2 regions of the Promicromonospora sp. NPDC023805 genome follow, and region 2 is predicted to be linked to the other one. Evidence: predicted binding sites of a transcription regulator. Region 2 holds the regulator's gene; the other holds the start of a gene.

Region 1 (3,919 bases), on a different contig from region 2:
TGCGGCGTTCCACCGCGCGGGGGTCGCCGGGCGGTGTGTCGCTCCACTCGACCAGCTTCTCCGTGAGCCACGCCAGCAGGCCGGCGGGGGAGTCATTGAGGGCGGTCGCGAGGGTGTCGGGCCGGGTGGCCTGCACGTGGCCGTAGGCGCCGTCGGTCTGGTGCTTCGCGGCGATACCGTCGAAGAACTCCTTGACCTCGGGGTCGTCGAGGATGGCGCGTTCCTCGCTGGTCGGGAAGTGCGCATGGGTCGCCACGATGCCCGCCACGTGGTCCTGGTAGCGGGCGGCGATGAGGTCGCTGACGTTCGCCGTGACGTCCTCGCCGTACGTGAAGTACCGGTCGTAACCGAGCGCTTCCGTCATCAGTGCGTGCATCGTGGAGGCCAGCCGCTTCTCCGACATCGGGCCAGCGGCGTACGGCGAGGAGAACCCGAATCCGGGCAGGCTCGCGACCACCACGTGGAAGTCGGGCAGCAGGTCGGCGAAGTCGAGCTGCAGCGCGAACGTGTGCGGCCAGCCGTGCAGCACCAGGAGCGCCGGCGCGTCGGGCCGCTCCGAGCGCAGGTGGACGAAGTGCAGGTCGACGTCGTCGATCTCCGCGATGAACTGCGGGTGCTCGTTCAGCCAGGCTTCCCGGGCGCGCCAGTCCCAGCTGATCCACTGGTCGACCAGCTCGCGCAGGTACGCCGCGGTCATGCCCGACGCCGGACGTCGGGGCGAGTCGTCCGGGATCCGGCTGCGGGTAAGACGTTCGCGCAGGTCGGTGAGGACCTGGTCGGGGACGTGGACTGTGAAAGGTCGTGGCTCGCTCATGGCAAAGACGTTATGCCGAGCCACTGACATCGACGCTCGCCGTCGAACTCAGCCCGGGACTCCGCGTTCTGGGATCTGGACGGCGGGTGGGTGTCGGTGGTCGGTTGTAGAGTCGAACAAACGTCCGCAGAAATGGCCAATGTGACTACCCTTGGCCTCGGATGGTTGCCTGATCTTAGATACCCGGCGAGGAGTGTGCTGGCATGCGTGAAACTCTGTCTGACGACGCCGTGCTCGACGGTGTGCCGGTCGACGAGGCGATCCCGTTCGGGGCGTGGGAAGCACCCGCCGGACCGGACTGGTCGCCGGAGGTGCCGGCCTGGCTGGACTCGATGCCGGACTGGCCGCCGGATGCGCTGCCGGTCGCGTTGTGGCCGCTGGAGACGCTGCGGGCGGCGCTCCGTGGTGCGCCGGGCGCAGAGCTGGCGCGGGTGGTCGCGGAGGCGGTCGGCATAGGCGTCGGTGCGAGCGCGGTCCCGGACGAGGACCCTCTGGAGGATCTTCCGGACGGCGCGCTGGGTGACATGGTCGCCGCATGCGGGCACCTGCAGTCCTGGGCCGCGGGGGTGCAGGCGAGGGTCGTGGCCGAACGCGCCGCCAGGGAGACCAACCCGCTCGCGCACAGCTCGCTGGTCGGGCAGGTCACCAGCGAGCTCGTGGTGACCGAGTCGGAAGGTACCGAGGTCGTCGTGCGTGCCGAGTCCGGTGCTCGGCACCCGAGTGTGATCTCGGCCCTGGCGACCGGACGAATCGACGTTCGTAAGGCACACACCCTGCTGCGCTCCGCGTCTCAGCTGACCGTGGCCGAGCGATCGGAAGCGATCGAGCGGTATCTGCCGCAGGCCCCGCACCGGACCTGGCGGTGGCTGCAGGCCCGGATGCTCGCGTTCGCCAAGGCCCGCCACGGCGCGGCGGACACCGCGCGAGCCGAGGCACAGCGCCGCAGCGTGCAGCTGGACCGTGCCGAGAACGACATGGGCTGGGTGTCGGCCTACCTGCCGGCGGCCGACGCGGCGGCGGTATGGGGTGTGGTGGACGACATGGCCCACCAGCTGCGCCGCACCAGCGGCGAGGAACGCAGCCTGGGACAGCTCCGGGCGGACTCGTTGACTGGGATCGTCACGGGCCGGCTCCTACCCGCTGACCGCTTTAGCGGCACGACTGGCACGACTGGCACGACCGAGGCCACCGAGACCACGGCGAAGGCCGCGCCCGCCGAGAGCGATGCTGGCCCGTCGACCGATGGGGGTGAGCGCGCGGAGGTGCCGGTCTGCTCGTGCGGTGGCCGGGCCCCCGTCCAGCAGGTCATAGTGCGGCCGGTGCGGATCACTCCCACCCGCCCGGTGGTGCGGGTGACGGTCCCGGCCAGCGTGCTCCTGGGCCTGGACGACGCACCCGGCGAACTGACCGGATTCGGACCCATCCCGGCCGACATCGCCCGGCTCATCGCGCAGGACGCGACCTGGCAGCGCCTGTTGACCGACCCGGTCACCGGAGTGCTGATCGACTACTCCACCACCGCCTATCAGCCGGGCCGGGTCCTGCGGGCAGCGGTCGAGGCCAGGGACGACACCTGCACCTTCCCTGGCTGCGACATCCCGGCCGAACGGTGCGACCTGGACCATATCGAGCCCTTCGACCACGACCATCAGCGTGAGAGCAACGGCGTCGCCGCTGATGCTGCCGGGCGTGGGCAGACCAGCGCGTGGAACCTGCACGCCCTGTGCCGTCGGCATCACCTGCTCAAGACGCACGCGGGCTGGGGTGTCGTGCGCGACCCCGCGACCGGGATCACTACCTGGACCACTCCCACCGGCTGCACCCACCAACGACCACCGACCGTGCTGGACACTCACGTCGACGTCGACCAGGTCGACCCGGACACCAGCCACGACCTGAGCCTGCGAGCCCTGACCGGCCGACGCCTGCCACGGCAGTACGCCACCACCGAGCTGGGCGCCATACCGGCCGAACCCGACGAGTCCACCGGCTTGCTCGGCCCCGGCGAACCACCTTTCTGATGCGGTGCGTTTGGTGCGGTTGTCGCGCGCGCGGTCAGCCGGCAGGCGGGAGCTCGAGGGTCCGCACCGGCTCCTCGTTGCCCGCCCGGTCGGTGGCGGTGAACTCGATGACCTGGGGCTGGTCGCCCAGGGCGCGCGTGAACGGTTCGCGGAAGGTCGCCCAGAACGTGTCCGGCCCTTTCCACCGGATGCTGTCCACGCCGGAGACGTCGTCTGTGGCGGCGAGGTTGATCTCGACGCCGCGCAGGCCGAGGCGGCGGGCAGTCGCGGTGGTCACGGGCGGCGTGGTGTCGACGCTGACCTCGCTGACGACGTGCCGTTCCCGTCCCTCGGAGTCGACGGCGCGCGCCGTGACGGTGTGCACGCCGTCGCCGAGCCGCAGCGGTTCGGCTCCGGCCGGCTGCCACGGTCCGTCGCCGACCCGGACCTCGACGGTGGGCTCGCCGGCGTCAGACCGGGCCGTGATCGTGAGCTCGGCCGGCAGGTGGTACCAGCCGGTGACGCTCGGCGCCATGGCCGGGACCATCTCGACGTGGGGCGCCGAGCCGGCCAAGGCGGCTGTGGGTGCCTCGGCCAGGAGAGCGGCTTCTTCACGCGAGATCTCCTCGCGCGCGCCCTCCGCCTCGTCCGTGATCCTGTCGACGCCTCCCGCGTCTCGCCCGACGCCGGAGCGCGCGGCAGCCTGCAGGACGTCGCGCGCCTCTGCGGCGCTGAGCAGCCCCAGCCCGACGAATTCGTGCGCGGCGCGCAGCACGGCCCGGAGGAACTCAGGCCGGGAGGCGAAACCGCCGTCCGACCAGAGGACGTCGAGGAACGTGCCGCCGTCCCGGCGGGCCACGTTGGGCACACCGGAGTCGGCTGGCTCCGCGCCGGCGTCCGGTCCCGCTCCCGGTCCCGCTCCCGCTCCCGCAAAGGCGATACGGGCATCGGCCCGCCGCAGGTACATGTGGTACCGCGCGTCCGACCCGGACCATGCGGGTTCCAGGACGAGGCCGCCCAGCAGCCACGTGCCGTCGTCGGCGCTCGTCAGAGGCGCGTCGAGCGTCCCGTCCAGGCGCCGCCAGGTGGCGGCGGAGACCGGGAG
Region 2 (10,048 bases):
GGCGACCCGGACTCGATGTTGAGCCTCTACCGCCGTGCGCTGCACCTGCGGCGCGACCTCCCGGCGCTGCACGCCGAGGAGCTCACGTGGCTCGGCCTCGATGCCGACCTTGATGTCGACGGCCAGGGCGACGACGTCGTCGCCTTCACCCGCGGCGCACGCTTCGCGTGCGTCGTCAATCTCGGGACGGCTCCCGTCCCGCTGCCCGCCGGAGCCACGGTGCTCCTGGCGAGCGGCCCCGTCGACGGCGAGATCGGACCGGACACAGCCGTCTGGCTCGACCTGCCGTCCTGACCCCCCTCTGCCCTACTCGTCTTCCCCCACAGATGCCGCCCCAGCGGCACACGACCAAGGAGTGACAATGAAGTCAGCACAGAAGCGCGCGGCGATCGCCCTGGTGGGCGTTCTGTCCGTCGCGGGAACCCTCACGGCCTGCGGCTCGTCCGAGGAGCCGGCCGCGGAGCCCACGGGCCCGGTGACCATCGAGGTCTCCATCGACGCCGGTCTCGAGCAGGAGGCGATCGACGCGTTCGACGAGCGCATCGCGCAGTTCGAGGAGGCCAACCCGGACATCCAGGTGGAGACGAAGGAGTTCACCTGGTCCGGCACCACGTTCGCCGCGGAGCTCGCGGGCGGCACGCTGCCCGATGTCTTCCCCATCCCGTTCACCGACGGCCGCGCCCTGATCGAGCGCGGGCAGATCGCCGACGTCAGCGAGCTGGTGGCGGAGCTGCCCTACGCGGACCAGTTCAACCCGATCATCGCCGAGGCAGGCCAGGACGCCGACGGCGGCATGTGGGCCATCCCGATCGCCGCCTACAACCAGGGCCTGCACTACAACCGGGCGCTCTTCGAGGAGGCCGGGCTCGACCCGGACAACCCGCCGGCGACGTGGGACGAGGTGCGCGAGGCGGCCAAGGCCATCGCGGACAAGACCGGCCAGGCGGGCTACGCCCACATGACGCAGAGCAACACGGGCGGCTGGATCCTCACCACCGAGACGTACGCGCTCGGCGGCCGCATCGTCGAGGGTGAGGGCGAGGAGGTGACCGCCACCGTCGACAACGACGCCACGGTCCAGGCGCTCGAGATGCTGCAGGAGATGCGCTGGGAGGACGACTCGATGGGCGCCAGCTTCCTGTACGACTGGGGCACCATCAACCAGGACTTCGCCGCCGGGAAGATCGGCATGTACATCTCGGGCGGGGCGAACTACCCCAACCTGTTCACCCAGAACCAGATGAACCCCGACGAGTACGGCGTCACGGTGCTGCCCCTGGAGGGCGACGACGCAGGCACGCTCGGCGGCGGCACGCTCGCCGCGGTGAGTTCCGCGGCATCCGCGGCCGAGCAGGCGGCGGCGGTGAAGTGGATCGACTTCTACTACATCTCCAAGCTGACCGACCAGGAGGCCGCCACGGCCGACGCCGAGGTCCTCGCCGAGACCGACCAGCCCGTCGGCGCTCCCGCCCTGCCGATCTTCGACCGGGAGACGTACGAGGAGCAGCAGGCCTGGATCAAGGACCTCGTCAACGTCCCGCTGGAGAACTTCGCGCCGATGACGGAGCAGATGTTCGACCAGCCGGTCATCCCCGAGCCCGCCGTCGCGACCCAGGACGTGTACGCGGCGCTCGACCCGGTGGTCCAGGCGGTGCTGACCGACGAGAACGCGGACATCGACGCACTGCTCGCCGACGCGCAGACCCAGGTCCAGGGCCTGCTCGACCGCAGCTGACCTCCCGCCGGCCGGGGCCACCGGTGGCCCCGGCCGGCGGCGGGACACGCTCGACCGACGAAGCGAAGGATCCACGATGACGACCATCTCCAGCCCGCTGCGAGCCACGGCTCCGGCACCACCACCGCCGTCACGCCCGCGCCCCCGCCGCACCCGGCGGCGCACGCCGAAGGACTGGCTGCGCGAGGGCGGTCTGAGCACCCTGATCATCGCGCTGCCGATGATCCTCGTGTTCGGCGTCTTCTCCTGGTTCCCGATCGGTCGCGCGCTCGTCATGAGTGTCCAGGAGACGAACCTCGTCACCGCTCCCGTGTTCGTGGGGCTCGACAACTTCGTGTTCGTGCTGCAGGACCCGCTGCTGGGCAAAGCCGTCCAGAACACGCTGTGGTTCGCCCTGCTCGCGCTCGTCTTCGGGTACCCGCTGCCGCTGGCCGCCGCGGTACTGATGAGCGAGGTGCGACGGATGCGGGGCCTCTTCTCCGCGCTGGCGTACCTGCCCGTCGTCGTGCCGCCCGTCGTGGCGGTGCTCCTGTGGAAGTTCTTCTACGACGCCTCGGACACCGGCGTGTTCAACACCATCGCGGGCTGGGTGGGGCTCGGCCCGTACCCATGGCTCCAGGACGCCACCAGCGCCATGCCGTCCCTGGTCCTCGAAGCGACCTGGGCTGCGGCCGGCGGGACGGTGATCATCTACCTCGCCGCACTCGTCGGGGTGCGGACAGAGCTCTACGAGGCCGCGGAGGTCGACGGCGCGGGCGTGTGGCGCAAGATCTGGCACGTGACGCTGCCGCAGCTGCGCGGCGTCCTCTTCATCACGCTGATCCTGCAGATCATCGGCACCTCACAGGTGTTCCTCGAGCCGTTCCTCTTCACCGGGGGCGGCCCCAACAACGCGACCCTCACGGTCCTGATGCTGATCTACGACTACGCGTTCGGGAGCAGCCTCGGCGGCAACTACGGGGCCGCGACCGCCCTGAGCCTGATGCTCGCGGGCGTCCTGGCAGTCCTCTCCGCGGTGTACTTCCGCGTGACCCGACCCTGGAGCAGCTGATATGGCAGCCACCATCGAACGCGGCATCGTCTCGTCCCACGACCGGCGCCGGCCGAGCGTACGGACCTCCCTCGGCGTGCTGCAGGGCGGCCTGCTGATCACCCTGGTCGTCGTCGGGCTCGGGCCGATCCTCTGGCTCGCGAAGGCCGCCGTCACCCCGACGCAGGAGACCCTCCGCCAGCCGCTCGGGCTGTTCCCCACCGGGATCGACTGGGCCAACCTCGCCACGGCGTGGAACCGGGCCGAGATCGACCACTACTTCGTCAACACGCTGATCGTGGCGCTGGGGGCCTGGTTCTTCCAGATCCTGGTCGCAACCACCGGCGGCTACGTGCTGTCGGTGCTGCGGCCCAGGTACGGCAACGTGATCTTCGGGCTGGTCCTCGCGACGCTCTTCGTGCCGTCCGTCGTGCTCCTCGTACCGCTGTACCTGACCATCCTCGACGTGCCGATAGTCCACATCAGCCTGCTCAACACGTTCTGGGCGGTCTGGCTGCCCATGGGCGCCAGCGCGTTCAACGTGCTGCTCGTCAAACGGTTCTTCGACGGCCTCCCGCGCGAGATCTTCGAGGCCGCCCGCGTCGACGGCGCCGGACCCTTCCGGCTGCTGTGGAGCATCGTGCTGCCGATGTCGAAGCCCATCCTCGGCGTCGTCTCGGTGTTCGCCGTCATCGCCGCCTGGAAGGACTACCTCTGGCCGCTGCTGGTCCTCCCGGACCCGGCCCACCAGCCGCTCTCCGTCCGGCTGCCCGCCATCGCCCCGTACCTGGAGCTCGACGTGTTCCTCGCGGCGCTCGCGATCTCCACGGTGCTGCCGATCGCCCTCTTCCTCGCCTTCCAGCGCCTGTTCCTCAGCGGCGCCGGACTGGGCGGCGCGGTCAAGGGATAGCCCCTCGGCCGGCCGCCGGCACCTGTGGACGAGATGGGGTGCATGTCGGTGGTCCGGCCTAGGATCGAACGTGTGACCAGCCTTCCCGACGCCCCTCCCCAAACCACCAACACCCAGCGGATTCCCGAGGTCGAGGAGCTTCTCGACCTCGCCGTCGGTGAGCTGGGCGGCGGGCGCCGGGACGGCCAGCACCGCATGGCAGTGGCGGTCGGCGAGGCCATCGAGAAGGGTGAGCACCTGCTCGTCCAGGCGGGTACCGGCACCGGAAAGTCGCTCGGCTACCTGGTGCCCGCCGTCCGGCACGCGGTCGCCGCCGACAGCAAGGTCATCATCTCGACGGCGACCCTCGCCCTCCAGCGGCAGGTCATCACGCGCGACCTGCCGCTCGTGGCCAAGGCCGTGACACCGCAGCTCCCGCGCGAACCGAAGATCGCACTGCTCAAGGGCTGGCACAACTACCTCTGCGTGCACAAGATCGGCGGCGGGTACCCCGTCGACGAGCCCACCCTGTTCGACCTGCCCGGCGGCGAGGACCACCCGCGCACCGAGGAGCCCGCGGCCTCCGGGGGCGCTCGCGGACGGCGCAAGGACGACGGTGCCACGCTCGCCGACCACGTCCGCCGCCTGCACGAGTGGGCGAACGAGACGGATTCGGGCGACCGCGACGACCTCGTGCCGGGCGTTCCCGACCGGGCGTGGCGCCAGGTCTCGGTCACCGCCATGGAGTGCCTGGGCGGCAAGTGCCCGATGCTCGCCGAATGCTTCCCCGACAAGGCGCGGGCCGCCTCCCGGGAGGCCGACGTGGTGGTGACCAACCACGCGATGCTCGGCATCGCGGCCACGGGCAGCCCGGGCATCCTGCCGGAGCACGACGTCGTGGTGGTGGACGAGGCGCACGAGCTCACGGACCGGGTCACCTCCTCGGCGACCGTTGACCTGTCCATGGCCTCGGTGGAGAACGCCGCACGCCTGGCACGGCGGCATGCGGGCACCAACACCGACACCCTGGACGCCGCGGCCCAGGCGCTCGGGACGTTGCTGGTCACCGCTCCCGCCGAACGGTTCCCGAGCGGCCTGCCCGACGAGCTGCGCATGGCGGTCGGCGCGGTGCGCGACGCCGCGCGCGAGGTGCTGAGCACGCTGAAGCCCGAGGCGGGCGGCGGCAAGGGGCAGGCCCCCGCCCCGCCCGAACCCGGCCTGAAGATGGCCCAGGGCGCGATGCTGCAGCTGTTCGAGACGGCGGAACGCATGTCGTTCCAGGACACGACCGCCGACGTGCTGTGGTGCTCGCGCCCGGACAACAACTGGGGCGGGTTCGCCGACAACGTGACGCGGCTGCACGCGGCGCCGCTGCACGTTGCCGGCCTGATCCGGATGCACCTGCTGGGCGAGGCGACGGGCGTCTTCACGTCGGCCACGCTGGCGCTGGGCGGCACGTTCGACGCGGTCGCCGGCACGCTCGGCCTCAAGGGCGAGGACGCCCCGCCGTGGCACGGCCTCGACGCCGGCAGCCCGTTCGACTACCCGCGCCAGGGCATCCTGTACATCGCGCGGCATCTCCCCGCCCCGGGCCGGGAGCCGACGACGGAGGCGCAGCTCGACGAGATCGCCGAGCTGATCACCGCCGCCGGAGGCCGCACACTCGGGCTCTTCTCCTCGCGCCGTGCCGCGAACGCCGCGGCGGAGGCCATGCGTGAGCGGCTGGACTTCCCGATCCTGGCGCAGGGCGACGACCAGCTGCCCACCCTCGTGCGCGAGTTCGCCGAGGATCCCGAGGCATGCCTGTTCGGCACGTTGTCCCTGTGGCAGGGCGTCGACGTGCCGGGCCCGTCGTGTCAGCTCGTGCTCATCGACCGCATCCCGTTCCCGCGCCCCGACGACCCGGTCAAGGCGGCACGCGCCAAGGCCGTGGAGCAGGCGGGCGGCAACGGGTTCATGGCGGTGTCCGCGCAGCACGCGGCGCTGCTGCTCGCGCAGGGTGCCGGGCGTCTAGTGCGGAGCATGGACGACAGGGGAGTGGTGGCGGTCCTGGACCCGCGCCTCGCGACCGCCCGCTACGCCTCGTTCCTGACCCGCTCGATGCCGGGGTTCTGGCCGACCACCGACTCGGCGCTGGTCCGCGCCGCGCTGGCGAGGCTCGACACCTAACCTGGGGGCATGGCAGCCCTTTCGGACATCCCGGCCGCACGGTCCGCCGGAGCCCGCACCACCAAGCTCGCGGTGGTGGGCGCGGGCGCGGTGGGCTCCACGCTGGCCTTCGCCGCGCTCGCGCGGGGCTCGGCGCGGACCATCGCCCTGCATGACGTGAACCGGTCGAAGGTCGAGGCCGAGGTGCTCGACCTCCAGCACGGCCTCATGTTCACGCCCCAGGCGCAGGTGATCGGCTCGGACGACGTCGGCGTCTGCGCGGGCGCCGACGTCGTGGTCGTGACCGCTGGGGCGAAGCAGAAGCCCGGGCAGACCCGGATCGACCTCGCCGAGGGAACGATCGGGCTGATGCGTGAGATCCTGCCTGGCCTGGTCGACGTCGCGCCGGACGCCACCTACGTCATGGTGACCAACCCCGTGGACGTCGTGACCTACGCGGCGCTCAAGATCTCCGGCCTGCCGCGCGAGCGGATGTTCGGCAGCGGCACGGTGCTGGACTCCTCGCGGCTGCGCGTGGTGCTCGCCGAGCGCTGCGGCGTGGCAGTGGGGAACGTGCACGCGTACATCGCCGGAGAGCACGGCGACTCCGAGATCGCGCTGTGGAGCTCGGCGTCGATCGGCGGCGTGCCGCTGCTGGACTGGGAGCCGCTGGGCGCGAACCCGCCGCTCGACGCCGCGGTGCACCACGAGGTGGTCGACTCCGCGTACCGGATCATCTCCGGCAAGGGCGCCACCAACTACGCCGTCGGCCTGGCCGCTACCCGCATCATCGAGGCGGTGCTCAACGACGAGGGCCGGATCATGCCGGTGTCCTCGCTGCTGGAGGACTATCACGGCATCAGCGACGTCTGCTTGTCCGTGCCGTCTCTCGTGGACCGGCGGGGCGTCACGGACAACGTGCGGGTGCCGATGTCGGACGAGGAACTGGCCGGGCTGCGTGCCTCGGCGGACAGCGTGTGGGCGGTGCAGAAGCGGTTCGGCTTCTGACGAGACCGGGAAGTAGAGCGCCTGTCCGCCCTACGCACGCTCAGCGTGGCGCAAGGCGGACAGGCGCTCTACTTCGCGGTCTCGTCAGAGACTGCGCAGCACCGCGACGACGCGGCCCAGGATCTGCGCCTGGTCACCCGGGATGGGCTCGTAGGCAGGGTTCTGCGGCAGCAGGAAGACGTGACCGTCGGTCTGCTTGAACGTCTTGACCGTGGCCTCGCCGTCGATCATGGCGGCGACGATCTCGCCCTGCTCCGCGACGTTCTGCTGCCGCACGACCACCCAGTCCCCGTCGCAGATCGCGGCGTCGACCATCGAGTCACCGGCGACCTTGAGGAGGAACAGCTCGCCGTCACCCACCAGCTGGCGGGGGAGCGGGAACACGTCCTCGACGACCTGCTCGGCAAGGATGGGGCCACCGGCCGCGATACGGCCGACGAGCGGCACGTACGACGGCGGCGGGGCGCTGGCGTCGTCGGGCACCGAGCCGCCCCAGTGGACCTGGCCGCTACGGCGCGGCTCGGGCCAGTGGATCTCGCCGCGGTTCGGCTTGTCGACCTGCTCGGCCATCGGCTCCACGAGCTCCATGGCGCGCGGCCGGTTGGGGTCGCGGCGCAGGAAGCCCTTCTTCTCGAGCATCTGGAGCTGGTGCTTGACGCTCGACGGGCTGGCCAACCCGACGGCCTCGCCGATCTCGCGCATCGACGGCGGATAGCCCCGCGTCTCGAACGACTGCCGAATCGTGTCCAGCACGAGGCGCTGCCGTTCGGTGAGGCGGTCAGTCGGCGAGATCGTGTGCACGTCAGCGACCGCCTTGTCGGCTGGCGTGTCCAGCGTGGCGACGCCGGAAAGTGCCGTGTCGACGGCTCTCGTGTCGCTGGTCCCGTCCCGTCCCGTCATGCCCGTGCCCCTCCCGTTCCGACAAATGTTCTCCTGTGCGCTACCCACTCTAGGTCACAAACGCGCTCGGCTCAAACGAATGTTCGAGCGTGTCTCGACATGGACGGTGTCCCGTGCTACACAATGGTACGGGCGTTCGACGAACGCTTGTATGAACGACAGAAGCTCTGCACACTTCGAGGAGGGGCCATGGGGGACGTGATTCCGCTGCGGCAGTACACCCCGACGTATGAACAGGCGTATGTGCCGTCGTACGGCAGGGGGTATGCACCGGCGGCCGGACTGGCCGCGGTCCGTGCGTACACCCCACCGGAGGCGCGCACGCTCGCCGACCGGCTGGGCCTGGCCGGCCTGCGGCTCACGCGGCGCGGCCGCGTCGTCCTCGTGCTGCTGGCCATGCTCCTGCTCGCTCCGATGGTCACGTGGGGGGCGACGGCGGTCGCGAGCTCCCCGGGGGAGCCCACCGAGGTCCGGGTGCATGCGGTGCAGCCGGGAGAGACGCTCTGGGGCTTCGCCCAGGAGGTCGCGAGGCCCGGCGAGGACGTCCGGCACGCGGTCGGCAGGCTGCAGGAGCTGAACGAGATGTCGACCGGGACCTTGCGCGTCGGGGAGCTGTTGCTCCTACCCAAGGAGTGACCGAAGGCCTCGATTCGCGGACGAATGTTGCGGCTATGTTGCAAGGGGGTGGTTTGCCCGCTTACGGTCGGGGCGCGACCGGAGGCCTCCGGTCGATGGTCGACCACGCAGGAGTGAGCATGCACTGCCCGTTCTGTCGCCACGCCGACTCGCGCGTGGTGGACTCGCGGACTGCCGACGACGGCCTGTCGATCCGGCGCCGACGGCAGTGCCCGAACTGCAACCGACGGTTCACCACCGTGGAGACCGCGAGCCTTTCCGTGGTCAAGCGCTCCGGCGCCACAGAGCCGTTCAGCCGCGACAAGGTCGCCGCGGGTGTGCGCAAGGCGTGCCAGGGGCGCCCCGTGAGCGACGACGACCTGGCGATCCTCGCCCAGCGCGTCGAGGAGACCCTGCGGAGCAACGGCAGCGCGGAGATCGACGCGTACGAGGTGGGCCTCGCCATCCTCGGCCCGCTCCGCGAGCTCGACGAGGTGGCCTACCTCCGGTTCGCGAGCGTCTACCAGGCGTTCGACTCGCTCGAGGACTTCGAGAGCGCGATCACCTCGCTCCGTGCGGAGCGCGCCGAGCGGGCGGCAGCTCAGGCGTAGGGAGTCCGGGCGGCCCGGCGCGCCGTCGTCGGGCGCGCTAGCCTGGGTGGAATCCAAAAATGTTGGCACCTGCCTGTGCCGTGGTGCAGGCTGGGGCCGACGACGGACCCGATCGAGGGACCCCCGGAACAAGAGGAGGTGATCGGTGTGACGGACGAGAAGCCCAATGCCGAGGCGGCCGAGACCAAGGGCGCTGAAGAGCCCAAGGTCGCGACAGCGCCGAGCACGGACGCGAAGGCGAAGTTCAAGGAAGCTCTGGACCGCAAGAATGCGGCTCGGAGCCGGACCTCCGCGGGCGATGTGAACACTGGTGCGGTGCACGGCTCGGAGACGACCGGCCCAGTCCAAAAGATGTTCCGCCGCAAGTCCGGCTGATCCTCGGTGGTGGAGGCCGCTGACCTGGTGAACAACCGGGTCAGCGGCCTTTGTCGTACCCGTGCGGTCGGGCCTGTGTAGCGATCCGTACCCGCTAGCCGGCCCTCATGCGTCTGGTGTCGTAGGCCCAGATCGCGATCTCGACGCGGTTGCGGGCGCCGAGCTTGGTCAGCAACGACGCGACGTGGGTCTTGACCGTGCTCAGGCCGACGAAGAGCTCGGTGGCGATCTCGGCGTTGGTCCGGCCCCGTGCGACCAGCGCGAGCACCTCCTCCTCGCGCTCGGTGAGGGGGTCGGTGGGCTGGACCGGCACCGCGGGCGCCTGGTCGGCGAGGGTCGCCAGCAGCCGGCGGGTGACGTTGGGGGCGATCAGCGCGTCCCCGTCTGCCGCCGCGTGGATGGCCTGCACGAGGAGCTCCGGCCCGGCGTCCTTGAGCAGGAAGCCGCGGGCGCCGGCGCGCAGGGCGCCGAGGACGTACTCGTCGAGGTCGAAGGTGGTGATCACGACGACCGCCATCGGGTCCGTCACCCCTGGCCCGGCCAGACGCCGCGTCACCTCGACGCCGTCGAGCCCGGGCATCCGGATGTCGACGAGTACAACATCGGGACGCAGCCGGGTCGCCAGGTCGAGCGCTGCGATCCCGTCTGCTGCCTCCCCCACGACCTCGAGGTCGGGTTGCGCGCCGAGGATCATCACCAGCCCGGCCCGGACCAGGTCCTGGTCGTCGGCCACGACC

What was found. The regulator LexA, encoded in region 2, represses DNA repair genes until DNA is damaged. The targets are predictions, from matches to a motif close to TCGAACANNTGTTCGA.
Region 1: the regulator LexA is predicted to act here: its motif matches at 927-942, upstream of AB0F70_RS11760 (HNH endonuclease signature motif containing protein).

Annotation. Positions count from the first base shown of each region.
Region 1 covers NZ_JBFAAH010000009.1:160,898-164,816, forward strand. The annotation lists gene AB0F70_RS11755 (epoxide hydrolase family protein) at 1-814, opposite strand, end outside; gene AB0F70_RS11760 (HNH endonuclease signature motif containing protein) at 1,018-2,835, shown strand; gene AB0F70_RS11765 (beta-L-arabinofuranosidase domain-containing protein) at 2,870-3,919, opposite strand, start outside.
Region 2 covers NZ_JBFAAH010000006.1:19,188-29,235, forward strand. The annotation lists gene AB0F70_RS08405 (glycoside hydrolase family 13 protein) at 1-294, shown strand, start outside; gene AB0F70_RS08410 (extracellular solute-binding protein) at 362-1,735, shown strand; gene AB0F70_RS08415 (sugar ABC transporter permease) at 1,812-2,786, shown strand; gene AB0F70_RS08420 (carbohydrate ABC transporter permease) at 2,788-3,675, shown strand; gene AB0F70_RS08425 (ATP-dependent DNA helicase) at 3,748-5,823, shown strand; gene AB0F70_RS08430 (L-lactate dehydrogenase) at 5,833-6,810, shown strand; gene lexA (transcriptional repressor LexA) at 6,895-7,644, opposite strand; gene AB0F70_RS08440 (LysM peptidoglycan-binding domain-containing protein) at 7,900-8,346, shown strand; gene nrdR (transcriptional regulator NrdR) at 8,466-8,936, shown strand; gene AB0F70_RS08450 (DUF5302 domain-containing protein) at 9,084-9,311, shown strand; gene AB0F70_RS08455 (response regulator transcription factor) at 9,406-10,048, opposite strand, start outside.